DNA from 3 places in the Streptomyces sp. JNUCC 63 genome. Region 1 is predicted to be linked to each of the others. Evidence: riboswitches for the same ligand, from Rfam matches in the RefSeq annotation. Region 1 holds a riboswitch; each other region holds the start of a gene.
What was found. Region 1 has a riboswitch for S-adenosylmethionine ahead of ACX25U_RS26475 (aminotransferase class V-fold PLP-dependent enzyme). Riboswitches for the same ligand answer to the same signal wherever they lie in the genome.
Positions count from the first base shown of each region.

Region 2: another riboswitch for S-adenosylmethionine. It lies ahead of ACX25U_RS38050 (hypothetical protein); the one in region 1 lies ahead of ACX25U_RS26475 (aminotransferase class V-fold PLP-dependent enzyme).
Region 3: another riboswitch for S-adenosylmethionine. It lies ahead of thrC (threonine synthase); the one in region 1 lies ahead of ACX25U_RS26475 (aminotransferase class V-fold PLP-dependent enzyme).

Region 1 covers NZ_CM135963.1:5,758,240-5,762,322, reverse strand. The annotation lists gene ACX25U_RS26475 (aminotransferase class V-fold PLP-dependent enzyme) at 1-1,034, opposite strand, end outside; SAM riboswitch class IV at 1,214-1,330, opposite strand; gene trpD (anthranilate phosphoribosyltransferase) at 1,416-2,480, opposite strand; gene qcrB (cytochrome bc1 complex cytochrome b subunit) at 2,626-4,083, opposite strand, start outside.
Region 2 covers NZ_CM135963.1:8,170,007-8,174,089, reverse strand. The annotation lists gene ACX25U_RS38060 (IS110 family RNA-guided transposase) at 1-856, shown strand, start outside; gene ACX25U_RS38055 (group II intron maturase-specific domain-containing protein) at 926-1,291, shown strand; gene ACX25U_RS38050 (hypothetical protein) at 1,711-2,778, opposite strand; SAM riboswitch class IV at 2,835-2,944, opposite strand; gene ACX25U_RS38045 (DUF3293 domain-containing protein) at 3,140-3,652, shown strand; gene ACX25U_RS38040 (hypothetical protein) at 3,725-3,934, shown strand.
Region 3 covers NZ_CM135963.1:4,256,430-4,260,512, forward strand. The annotation lists gene ACX25U_RS19665 (glucosyl-3-phosphoglycerate synthase) at 19-963, opposite strand; SAM riboswitch class I at 1,095-1,272, shown strand; gene thrC (threonine synthase) at 1,290-2,573, shown strand; gene ACX25U_RS19675 (MoaD/ThiS family protein) at 2,573-2,848, shown strand; gene ACX25U_RS19680 (cold-shock protein) at 3,295-3,498, shown strand; gene groL (chaperonin GroEL) at 3,769-4,083, shown strand, end outside.

The DNA.
Region 1 (4,083 bases):
GGGATCTCGGCGAGGCCCTCGCGGACCTTGCGGATCAGGTGCTGCTCGCGGGCGACCAGCGCGTCGAAGCCGGCCTCGGTCAGTGCCTTGCAGGCCGAGGCGATGGCGTAGGCGCCGATGACGTTCGGGGAGCCGGCCTCGTGGCGGGCCTCGCCGTCGTGCCAGTGGACGTCCACTCCCCCGTCGGCGCGCCGCGCGACCCTGCGGCTGGCGCCGCCGCCCGCCAGGTACGGCTCGGCCTCGCGCAGCCAGTCGGCGCGGCCGGCCAGCACGCCCGCGCCGAAGGGGGCGTAGAGCTTGTGGCCCGAGAAGGCGACCCAGTCGACGTCGAGGTCGCGGACCGACACCGGGTGGTGCGGGGCGAGCTGGGCGGCGTCCAGGACGATGCGGGCGCCGTGGGCGTGCGCGGCGGCGGCCAGTTCCCGTACGGGCCACAGCTCGCCGGTGACGTTGGAGGCTCCGGTGACACAGACCAGGGCCGGGCCGTAGGGGTCGCGGTCGGCCAGGGCCAGCTCCAGCGTCCGTACGGCCTGCTGCGGGGTGCGCGGGGCGTCCAGGCAGGTGACCCGCGCGTGCTGCCAGGGCAGCAGCGCGGCGTGGTGCTCGGTCTCGAAGACGAAGACCTGGCAGCCGGCCGGAAGCGCGCGGGCCAGGAGGTTCAGGGAGTCGGTGGTGGACCGGGTGAAGACCACCTGGTCCCCCTCCCGTCGCCCACCACCCTTGCCGGACCGGGCTTCGCCCAAGCTGCCTTCGATGCGGCAGTCGAGGAACTCGGCGACCGTCTTCCGGGCGTTCTCGAACAGCTCGGTGGAGAGCTGGGAGAGGTAGCCGGCGCCGCGGTGCACGCTGCCGTAGTACGGCACGTACGCCGCCACGTCGTCCCAGACCCGCTGGAGGGCGGGCGCGCTGGCGGCGTAGTCGAGCGCGGCGTAGGTGACCTCACCGCCGGTGACGAGCGGGACGGTGACATCCCCGCCCAGAACGGGCAGCGGGGCACAAACGGACTGTTCGGCGGCAACGGTGGACACGGACATGGGTGAACTCCCGTGGAAGCAGGCGGAATCACCACGCGAGCAGGCGCGGCTCAAGCGTGGAGAAAGGTGAAAAGGGGGATGCGGAGGCGGGGCTCTACGCCCTAACGCATTCGCTCGCTCACGGAAGGCTCCCTCGTACGACCCCAGGACCCCTGGTGTCCGCTCAAAGGAGCGCGAGGGGTCCGCGCTTGCCGTAGACCTCGCTGCCTACGGCCTGGTCCTCACCCGGGGCACCCCGCCACGGACGGAGGGTTGCCGGACAGCCGGCCGGGGCCAAAGGGCTGTCACTCATGACCTGGTTCAGCATCCTGCCACACGTTCTCCGACGCGCAAGGCGCAGTCCGGATCGTGGACTGCGCCTTGCGTCGGACGGGCCGCGTCTCAGGCGTTGCTGGCCGCCACCCAGCGCTCCAGCGTGCGCTTGGCCGCCCCGGAGTCGATCGACTCCGCCGCGCGGTCCATGCCGGCCCGGAGCTGCTCGGCGAGCGTGCCCGAGCCCGGCTGCAACGCCACCAGTGCCGCCGCCGAGTTCAGCAGGACGGCGTCCCGTACGGGCCCCTTCTCGCCGTCCAGCACACGCCGGGCGACCTCGGCGTTGTAGGAGGCGTCCGCACCACGCAGGGCGTCCACGGGCACCAGCTCGATGCCGACGTCGCGCGGGTCGAAGCGCTCCTCGGTGACCTTGCCGTCCCGGACGATCCACACCCGGGAGGTGGAGGTCGTGGTGAGCTCGTCCAGGCCGTCGTCGCCCCGGAAGACCAGGGAGGAGTGGCCCCGCTCGGCGAAGACTCCGGCGACGACCGGCGCCATGCGCGGGTCCGCGACCCCGACGGCCTGTGCCCGCACCCTGGCCGGGTTGGTCAACGGGCCGAGCACGTTGAACACCGTGCGGATGGCCAGCTGGCCGCGTGCGGCGCCGGCGTGACGCAGCGCCGGGTGGAACTTGACGGCGAAGCAGAAGGTGATCCCGGCCTCCCGGGCCACCTCGGCCACCCGCTGCGGGGTCAGCTCCAGATTGACGCCGAGCTTCTCCAGCACGTCGGAGGCTCCGGACGCGGAGGACGCGGCCCGGTTGCCGTGCTTGACGACACTGACGCCCGTGCCGGCCACGACGATCGAGGACATCGTGGAGATGTTCACCGTCTTCGCGCCGTCGCCGCCCGTGCCGACGATGTCGACGGCCGCGCCCGGCACTTCGATCACGTTCGCGTGCTCGTACATCGCGCGGACCAGACCGGTGATCTCCTCCACCGTCTCGCCCTTGGCCCGCAGGGCCACCACGAACCCGGCGATCTGCGCCTCGGTCGCCTCGCCGCGCATGATCAGGTCCATCGCCCAGGCGGTCTCGTCGGCGGTGAGGTCCCGGCCCTCCAGCAGGCCGTTCAGCAGGACGGGCCAGGAACGGCCCGCCGCGGTATCGCCTCCAGCGGGGGTCACAGCGCTCATAAGCCGCTCCTGGGTCGGTGTCCCGTAGTGCGGGACGAATCTCGAACAACTCCACCCTATCCAGCCCGGCGCACAGCGAGAGGCCCCGTCCGAGGTTCGGACGGGGCCTCTCGACCGTGGCGTGGCGACGCTCAGCGGTCAGCGATCAGTGATGGCCGTGGCCGCTCGTGATCTCCTTGTACTCCTCGACGGTCGGCTTCTGGATCTGGTTGTCCTCGCCGTAGTACGCGTTGCTGAGCTTGGCGCGCAGCTTCTGCTTGACGCCCACCTTGCGCTCGACGCCGTTCTCGTCGACCGCCGGGCCGATCTCGGCCGGCTCGTACTGCTGGTGCGCCGTGAGGGTGTAGAGCTGCTCCTGGCTGAGCGGCTCGTGGACCTCGATGAACTCACCGTGCGGCAGGCGCTTGATGATGCCGGTCTCGCGACCGTGCAGCACCTTCTCCTTGTCGCGGCGCTGCAGGCCGAGGCAGATCCGCTTGGTGACGACGAACACCACGGCCGGCACGAGGAAGAAGCCGACGCGCACGAACCAGGTGATCGCGTTGATCGACAGGTGGAAGTGCGTGGCCCACAGGTCGTTTCCGCCGCCGACCAGCAGCACGAAGTACCAGGAGATCCACGCCGCGCCGAAGGCGGTACGAGTCGGGGCGTTGCGCGGGCGGTCCAGGATGTGGTGCTCGCGCTTGTCACCGGTGACCCAGGCCTCGATGAACGGGTAGACCGCGATCGCCACCAGGACCAGCGGGAAGATCATCAGCGGGATGAACACACCCAGGACGAGCGTGTGACCCCAGAAGTTGATCTCCCAGCCCGGCATCACACGGATCAGGCCCTCGGAGAAGCCCATGTACCAGTCGGGCTGGGCGTTCGTGGACACCTGGTCCGGACGGTAGGGACCGAGGGTCCAGACCGCGTTGATCTCCGCGATCGCCGAGATGACCGCGATGACACCGAAGACCAGGAAGAAGAAGCCTCCGGCCTTGGCCATGTAGACCGGCAGCAGCGGCATGCCGACCACGTTGTTGTTGGTCTTTCCGGGGCCCGCGAACTGCGTGTGCTTGTGGTAGAAGACCAGGATCAGGTGGGCCACCAGCAGGCCCAGCATGATGCCCGGCAGCAGCAGGATGTGGATCGAGTAGAACCGGGCCACGAAGTCGTGACCGGGGAACTCGCCGCCGAAGAGGAAGAACGACAGGTACGTGCCGACGACCGGCACGGACAGGATCGCGCCCTCCATGAAGCGGACACCGGTGCCGGAGAGCAGGTCGTCCGGGAGCGAGTAACCGGTGAAGCCGGTGAACATGCCCAGGACGAACAGCAGGAAGCCGAACAGCCAGTTGACCTCACGCGGCTTGCGGAACGCGCCGGTGAAGAACACGCGCATCATGTGCACGAACATGCCGGCCAGGAAGATCAGCGCGGCCCAGTGGTGGATCTGCCGGATGAGCAGACCACCGCGCACGTCGAAGGAGATGTGCATGGTCGAGTTGAACGCCTCGCTCACCAGCTGACCCTGCAGCGGGACGTACGAGCCGTTGTACACCACCTCGTTCATCGAGGGGTGGAAGAACAGCGTCAGGTACACACCCGTGAGGATGATGAT
Region 2 (4,083 bases), 2.4 Mb from region 1:
GGAGGACGCACAGATCAAACTCTCGTCGGTGGCCACCAACCTCTTCGGCGTCTCGGGACGCGCCATGCTGGAGGCGCTGATCGATGGGGAGCGAAGTCCGCAAGCACTGGCCGGTCTCGCCCGTGGCCGGCTGGTCTCCAAGCACGATGCGCTGGTGGAGGCACTGACCGGCCAGTTCGACGATCACCATGCCTACCTGTGCCGGCTGCTGCTGGAAACCATCGACCGGATCACCGTCCAGGTGGACGAGCTGTCGCAGCGGATCACCGCCCAGCTCGCCGGGATCCGTCTGCCGGAGGCGGACGGGGGCACAGGCCGGCCCCGCGGTGCCCCGGGCGGTACCGGCGGGGCGGACCTGTTATCGCTGGTCGAGCGTCTGGACGAGATCCCCGGGATCGGCCGGACTGCAGCCGAGGTGATCGTTGCTGAACTCGGCCCGGACATGCGAGTCTTCCCGACCTCCGGCCACCTGGTGTCGTGGGCCAAGCTCGCGCCTCGCACGATCCAGTCCGGCGGCAAGAACACCTCGGGGCCCACCGGGCACGGCAACCCGTGGCTCAAGGGGATGATCGGGGAAGCGGCGATGGCCGCGGCCCGAACCGACACCTTCCTCGGAGCCCGCTACCGCAGACTCGTCAAACACCGGGGACACAAGAAGGCCATCGTCGCGGTGGCCCGGTCGATGCTGGTGATCGTCTGGCACATCATCAACGATCCCGCCGCCCGCTTCGAAGACCTCGGGCCCGACCATCACCAACGCCTGGCCAACCCCGTCCGCAAGACCCAAGCCCTCGTCCGCCAGCTCCAGACCCTCGGCCACCAGGTCACCCTCACCCCCGTGGAAGCTGTGGGCTGAGCACCACAACCGCTCCAAGCCCGTCCGCCCGGCTGGCGCCGAACGGACGCTGCCGCCTGCCCCGCTGATCTGGGATTTTCCGTTCAGAGGGAGGTCAGGACACTCTGCCGACAGATGGACACGAGCCAGCCGCTCGATGCCCTGTTGCGCCAGCTCAATCCGGCGCTCGAGGGCTGGTGCGTCTACTTCCGCCCCGGCGTGTCCAGTGCCTCCTTCGGCTACCTGAGCTACTACACGTGGCAACAGGTCGGCCGATGGCTGCGCCGCAAACACCGCCGGTCCAGCTGGAAGGACCTGCGCCGCCGCTACTACAAGGGCGGTGTCTGGTGGCCGGCCTCGGAGGAACGATCACTGTTCAATCCGGCGAAAGTAGGCACGACACGCTACCGATACCGGGGAGCGAAGATCCCAACTCCCTGGCTGGTCACGGGATGAGGACTCACAGAAGCCCATGACAGGGCTTGTGGAGCGCCCGGTGCCCGGAAACGGGCACGCCGGGTGCGGGAAGCGGCCCGGGGAAACGGGCCGGTCGGAAGACCGGAACCGCGCCCCGGACCGACTTCACAGTCCGCCGTGCCCCTCGGTTCCTCGACACAGGGCCTGACCAAGCACCTCGTCGCCCTCGGCCTGTGCGTCTGCGCAGGGATCCTGATGGCTCTTCAGGAATCCCGAAGGTCCATCACGATCTACGCTGATCCATCGCTCCCGTCTGCCGGGCTGACCTGCGGCAACGGGAGATGAAAGCCAGGACGAACCCGCGGGATGTCGCATACTCGGGAGCTGCTCGCTCTCCGCCCTTCGGCTGGACGGAAACAACAGGGCACAGGACACCGCGGCCTGGGGCCGTCAGTCGCTCACAGCTCGGCCAGAGGCACGTGGCAGCGTGTCCAGTGGACGCTCCAGTCGCCATCGAGCGGGGTGTAGCCGGCCTCCCGCACCCGTTCCGTCGCTTGTTCCAGGTGGCTCCGCAGTTCTTCGAGACTGCCGCTGCCCGGCTCCTTGCTGCCGGGATCCAACTCCAGCTGGAGGTACATGACGTGGTCCTCTCCCCGGTGCTCCGCGGTGAACTCGACGGTGTAATAGCCGTCGCTGCCCTGGCTGTAGATGCACACGTAGTGCTGCGTGATCTCGTCCGGATCGAAGCCGTACTGTTCGAACACTTCAAGGGTCTCGTACGGCGGGTTCGTGACGTCGCACGAGCTGGAGGACCACTGGATCTGCCATGGGCCGTCCGGGGCCCATCCCTCCCTTTCCAGCCTTGCCCGGGCGAGTTCGGTGAGGGTGGTGAGCGTTTCGAACCAATCTCCGTCGGTGTACGAGCTGATGTCGCCGCCCAGGTGATAGGCCGACTCCTTCCCCGTTCCTTCGGTGAAGTCGTCCACGACCGTCAGAACGCAGCCGGCGTCCTCCTGGTACTCCACCTTCGCGTACCGCCGCTTGTCCTCCTCGTCTCCCCAGCGGGTGCCGGGCATGCCGGCACCCGTCCGGGCAGCTGTTCCGTCGGCCTCCTCGCCCTCCGCAGACACCGGGTCCGGCTCCTGCGGCCCGACGGGTGCGCGCCGGCGAGGATTGGGGCAGACCGACTCCAACCGGGCCTTTCCGATACGGCTGCTGGCCAGCGACCCGGGAACGCGATCCCCCTGGCTGACAGCACGTGCCTGAAGGGGTCGGTCCGCGCTGCGGTAGAAGGCGACGTCGAATCCGCTGTCGAGCCACTGGTCGAAGATCTCGTCCGTTCCTGGCCGGCCGGAGCCGCTCGCCTCGGCCGTGCAGAACAGCGCCCGGGCAGCGTCAAGGCCGATGGTCACCAGGCCCGCGCGGCCCGGCTCTGCGACTGCGGACACGGCGGGTTCGGGCGTCGGCTCAGGCTTCTGGGCCTGCCGCCCCATCGGCACTTCGGGGATCGCGTCGGAAACGGGCACGGGCGGTCAACCCTCCGGAGTCGATGGACCCCGGTAGTGCACGTCCGCACCCCGGTGATCTGCGGTTTCCCAACGCACCGCGCGCTGGGCCGGTCGTCACCCGGGGCATCCGCGGCGAGCCGGATGTCGTCCAGCAAGCCGGGGCTTGACGCTGGAACTCGTGACCGGGCGCGAAGCTAACACCCGTCCGGATCTTGCACAATGTGATCCACGACGCTTTGCCCCTTGACCGGTGGTGTGGCATCGTTCCGCTCGGTCACGACGCCGATCGCGCCGAGGACCGGCTCCCACGGCCCTGTGGGAGCGAGCACCGATCTCCCTGCCGGTGGGTAAGGGGGTCCTTCGTCCACAGGAGGCCCTCATGCAGGTCACCGACGCCGCGACCACACCCCCGAACTGGGAACTCTACCGGCGGACGGTCGTCGACATCCGATTCCCGGATCGGACGGTACGGGTCGAACCGCGTCCGCGAGGCACGGCCGAGGGCCCTTTCCCCGAACTCCCGGAACCCGCCGGCACCGCCGCCCTCCACGTCGTCACGGCGTGCGACCCCCACGGCCGTCCCGCCCCCGCCGAGGACAACGCCCGCGCCCAGGCCCTGCTCCTCGACGAGCTCGACCGGCGAGGGCTCGCGTGGTGGCCCGCAGCGGGAGGCGATGCGCACGGCACGCACATCGAGCAGAGCGTCGCCATCGCCGGCCTGAACGACTCGGCGGCGCGTGAACTGGGTCGGTGCTCCGGCCAGGACGCGGTCTTCGCCTGGACCCCCGGCGCCTGGCGTCTGCTGTCCTGCGACGGCGGCGCGACGGACGTCCAGGGATGGACGGCGTTCACCAACAGGGGTTGGAGCTTCGTCACTTGGCCGCCCGCCTGACGGACCCGCGACCGGCCGCCGAAGCCCGCGAACACGCACGCCGAGACAACAGGACCAGGAACAGGAACAACGATGGGCATGTACCCCATGCGCACCCCGGACCGTTGCCCCCGATGCGGCAGGGTGCTCTCCGGTCCGCTCGCCGAGCGGGTCAGGGTCGACGGCTTCCCCGCGGAGGTGACCTACGAAACCGACCCCGTGTGCGGTGCGCGCTGGCACGTGTGGGACAAGACCTCCCCGTTGCGCCACTTGGCCCGCCCCCATGTGGACGGCACATGCTGACGTCACGATGCTGCAGCCGTACGCCCGCCCCGACGTCGACGCGGTCGCCCGGAACGTCGCCCAGCGCGCCCCTGCCGCCCGCCGCCAGAACGAAACCTCTGCCCGGCGTCCCGGCGGGTGCCTTCTTCTCTCTCGTATTGCCACAGGTC
Region 3 (4,083 bases), 1.5 Mb from region 1:
GGCCCGCACCCCGCGGTCCTACGCCACCTTCCGGGCCGCGTACTCCGCGATCTCGGCCATGGGCGGCCGCTCCTCGGTGTCCACGGAGTACGTCCGCGGCTCGAAGCCGTCCTCGCCGCGCTCGAACTGGGTGAGGGACGGGCGGACGAGGTGACCGCGGGCCAGGCGCAGCTGGGCGGTGCGGTAGATCGCGGCGGCCATCCGGCCGAGCGCCTGCCCGTCCTGGTGCCGGTGCCTGCGCACGCCGACGTCGACCTGGGCGAGGGCGTCCAGGCCCACCAGGTGCAGCGCGTCGACCAGCATGCCGAGCTCGACGCCGTAGCCGACGGGGAACGGCAGCTGTTCGAGCAGCGAGCGGCGGGCCGCGTACTCGCCGCCGAGCGGCTGCACGAAGCCGGCCAGCTGCGGCCAGTGCATGTTGAGCAGCGGGCGCGCCATCAGCTCGGTGACCCGCCCGCCCTGCCCGGCCGCATCCCCCAGGGGGCGGTCGTACATGGCCTTGACCAGGTCGACGCCGGGTTCGGTGAGCAGCGGGCCCACGATGCCGGTGACGAAGTCGGAGGAGAACTCCCTGAGGTCGGCGTCGACGAAGCAGATGATGTCCCCGCGGGTGACGAGCAGGGAGCGCCACAGCACCTCGCCCTTGCCGGGCACCGCCGGCAGGCGCGGCAGGATCACGTCACGGTGCACGACCCGCGCGCCCGCGGCGGCGGCCACCTCGGAGGTGCGGTCGGTGGAGCCGGAGTCGACGACGACGATCTCGTCCACGAGCGGTGCCCCCTCCACGAGGTCGCGCCGGATGACGGCGACGATGTCGCCGACCGTCTCCTCCTCGTTCAGCGCGGGCAGCACGACGGAGACCGTCTGGCCGGTGCGCTGCTTGGCGGCCAGGACCCGGCGCAGCGGTCGGTCGGCCACGGACCAGGAGCGGGTGGCGAGCCAGCGCTCGACTTCTTCCAGCACGGTCTGCGGCTCCTCACGGTTGTCTCGCGGTTCGGACGACCATCTCAATGGTCGTAGCCTTCGGTTACAGTCTTGAGCAACGCGGATGACCATCGCATGCCGGGGGTCGCCGCCGCCTTACAACCGCATACAGCTCATCCAGAGGGGCAGAGGGACACGGCCCGATGAAGCCCCGGCAACCCTCCAGCCGGTTCTCGTAGACCGCTGATCGGTGATCACTGATCGCTGTCGATCGTCTTCGCGAGGCTCCCGGCTAGGGAAGGTGCCAAATCCGTCTCACGGCGAGATGCGTCGTGAGGAAGATGAGGAGAAAGGGCCTCGCCTCCATGGCTGTGCAGACTGTTGCAAGCAACACCGACTCCACCGTCGACCTCGGCCCCGCCGCGGCCCTGAGCTGCCGCGAGTGCGGTCACCGCGTCCCCCTCGGCCCGGTCTTCGCCTGCGAGGAGTGTTTCGGCCCGCTGGAGATCGCCTACGACTTCTCGGCCTACGGCACCGAGGAGCTGCGCAAGAGGATCGAGGCGGGCCCCGCGAACATCTGGCGCTACGCGCCGCTGCTGCCCGTCCCCGCGGACGTGGCCGGCAAGCCGAACCTCAACCCGGGCTGGACCAGGCTCGTCCAGGCCGACCGCCTCGCCCGCGAGCTCGGTGTCGACGCCGGCAAGCTCTTCGTCAAGGACGACTCCGGCAACCCGACGCACTCCTTCAAGGACCGCGTGGTCGCCCAGGCGCTGGAGGCGGCGCGCGCCTTCGGCTTCACCACCCTGTCCTGCTCCTCCACCGGCAACCTCGCCGGCGCCGTCGGCGCCGCCGCCGCCCGCGCCGGCCTCCGCTCCTGCGTGTTCATCCCGCACGACCTGGAGCAGGGCAAGGTCGTCATGGCCGCGGTCTACGGCGGCGAGCTCGTCGGCATCGAGGGCAACTACGACGACGTGAACCGCTTCTGCTCCGAGCTGATCGGCGACCCGGCCGGCGAGGGCTGGGGCTTCGTCAACGTCAATCTGCGGCCGTACTACGCCGAGGGCTCCAAGACGCTGGCGTACGAGATCTGCGAGCAGCTCGGCTGGAAGCTGCCCGACCAGATCGTCGTCCCGATCGCCTCCGGCTCGCAGCTCACCAAGGTCGACAAGGGCCTGCAGGAGCTGATCAGGCTCGGTCTGGTCGAGGACAAGCCGTACAAGATCTTCGGCGCGCAGGCGGAGGGCTGCTCCCCGGTGTCCGCCGCCTTCAAGGCCGGCCACGACGTCGTACGGCCGCAGAAGCCGGACACCATCGCCAAGTCGCTCGCCATCGGCAACCCCGCGGACGGCCCGTACGTCCTGGACATCGCGCGCCGAACGGGCGGTGCGGTGGAGGATGTGACGGACGAGCAGGTCGTGGACGCCATCAAGCTGCTCGCCCGCACCGAGGGCATCTTCGCGGAGACGGCCGGCGGTGTGACGGTCGGCGTGACGAAGAAGCTGATCGAGGCCGGCGCCCTCGACCCGACGAAGACCACCGTCGTCCTCAACACCGGCGACGGCCTGAAGACGCTGGACGCGGTGGCGGGCACCGGCCTCACCGCGACGATCCGTCCGACCCTGGACTCCTTCCGAGAGGCTGGCCTGTAATGAGCGTGACCGTTCGCATCCCCACCATCCTTCGCCCCTACACCGGCGGCCGGGCCGAGGTCAGTGCCGAGGGGACGACCCTCGGTGAGGTCATCTCCGACCTGGAGAAGAACCACACGGGCATCGCCGCCCGCGTCCTGGACGACCAGGGCAAGCTGCGCCGCTTCGTCAACGTCTACGTCAACGACGACGACGTCCGGTTCGAGCAGGGGCTCGGGACGGCCACGCCGGACGGCGCGGGCGTCTCGATCATCCCGGCCGTCGCCGGCGGCTGACCGTCCCCGCGGACGCTCGTCGCCCTCGGTGACGTCCGTCACCGAGAGTCCACCGAACTGCCCCCTCCGTGAGAGAAGCGGAGGGGGCAATTCTGTGTGATTGAGCGCGGTAGAGTTGGGGAACACGCCCCTGATCCCCGGATCCGGAGCCATGAATTCCTGCCGCACGCCCGACGAGAAGTAGCCAAAGTGTGCGGGCTTTTTGTGGCATTTGCCTTGTTTGTGGGGCCCGAGTTGCCTTGAATTCGGGCGAATCCTCACCATATTCCGGACCGCGCACATCCAGATTTCTCGTCCGATTGACCTGTTGCAGACGGCAGTTGGACAGATACATTCAGCCGCGGTCGACGCGTTCCGGCGCACGCCCCCAATCCATGGGGGGTGAGGTCTGACCCGGGTCCGCGAAGTGTGGATCTGTGCAAGGGCCAGTAATAGGGGAGTTAGGCATGGCTCAGGGCACCGTCAAGTGGTTCAACGCGGAGAAGGGGTACGGCTTCATCGCGGTCGACGGTGGTGCGGACGTCTTCGTCCACTACAGCGCGATCCAGATGGACGGCTACCGCACGCTGGAAGAGGGCCAGCGGGTCGAGTTCGAGATCTCGCAGGGTCAGAAGGGCCCGCAGGCCGACATGGTGCGCGTCACCGCCTGAACGTTCTTCACGCGAAGGGCCCACGCCTCGAGGGGTGTGGGCCCTTCGTCCTGTTCGCCCCGGGCTGATCCCCCTCAGGCGCTTGCACTCGACCATGCCGAGTGCTAATCATTGGCGTTAGCACTCTGAAGGTGAGAGTGACAACGAAGGACCGGGTCGGTGAGGCCCGCGGGCCGGGTGGGGCAAGGAACCACCGGCCGGCGAGCCGTCCGTCGCGGGCGCGGGCGCGGTCCGAAGGAATCACCCCCAGTCCTGGAGGGACCACTTCACATGGCCAAGATCATCGCGTTCGACGAGGAGGCGCGGCGCGGCCTCGAGCGCGGCATGAACCAGCTCGCGGACGCCGTCAAGGTGACCCTCGGCCCCAAGGGCCGCAACGTCGTCCTCGAGAAGAAGTGGGGCGCCCCCACGATCACCAACGACGGTGTCTCCATCGCCAAGGAGATCGAGCTCGAGGACCCGTACGAGAAGATCGGCGCCGAGCTGGTCAAGGAAGTCGCCAAGAAGACGGACGACGTCGCCGGTGACGGTACGACCACCGCGACCGTGCTCGCCCAGGCCCTGGTCAAGGAGGGCCTGCGCAAC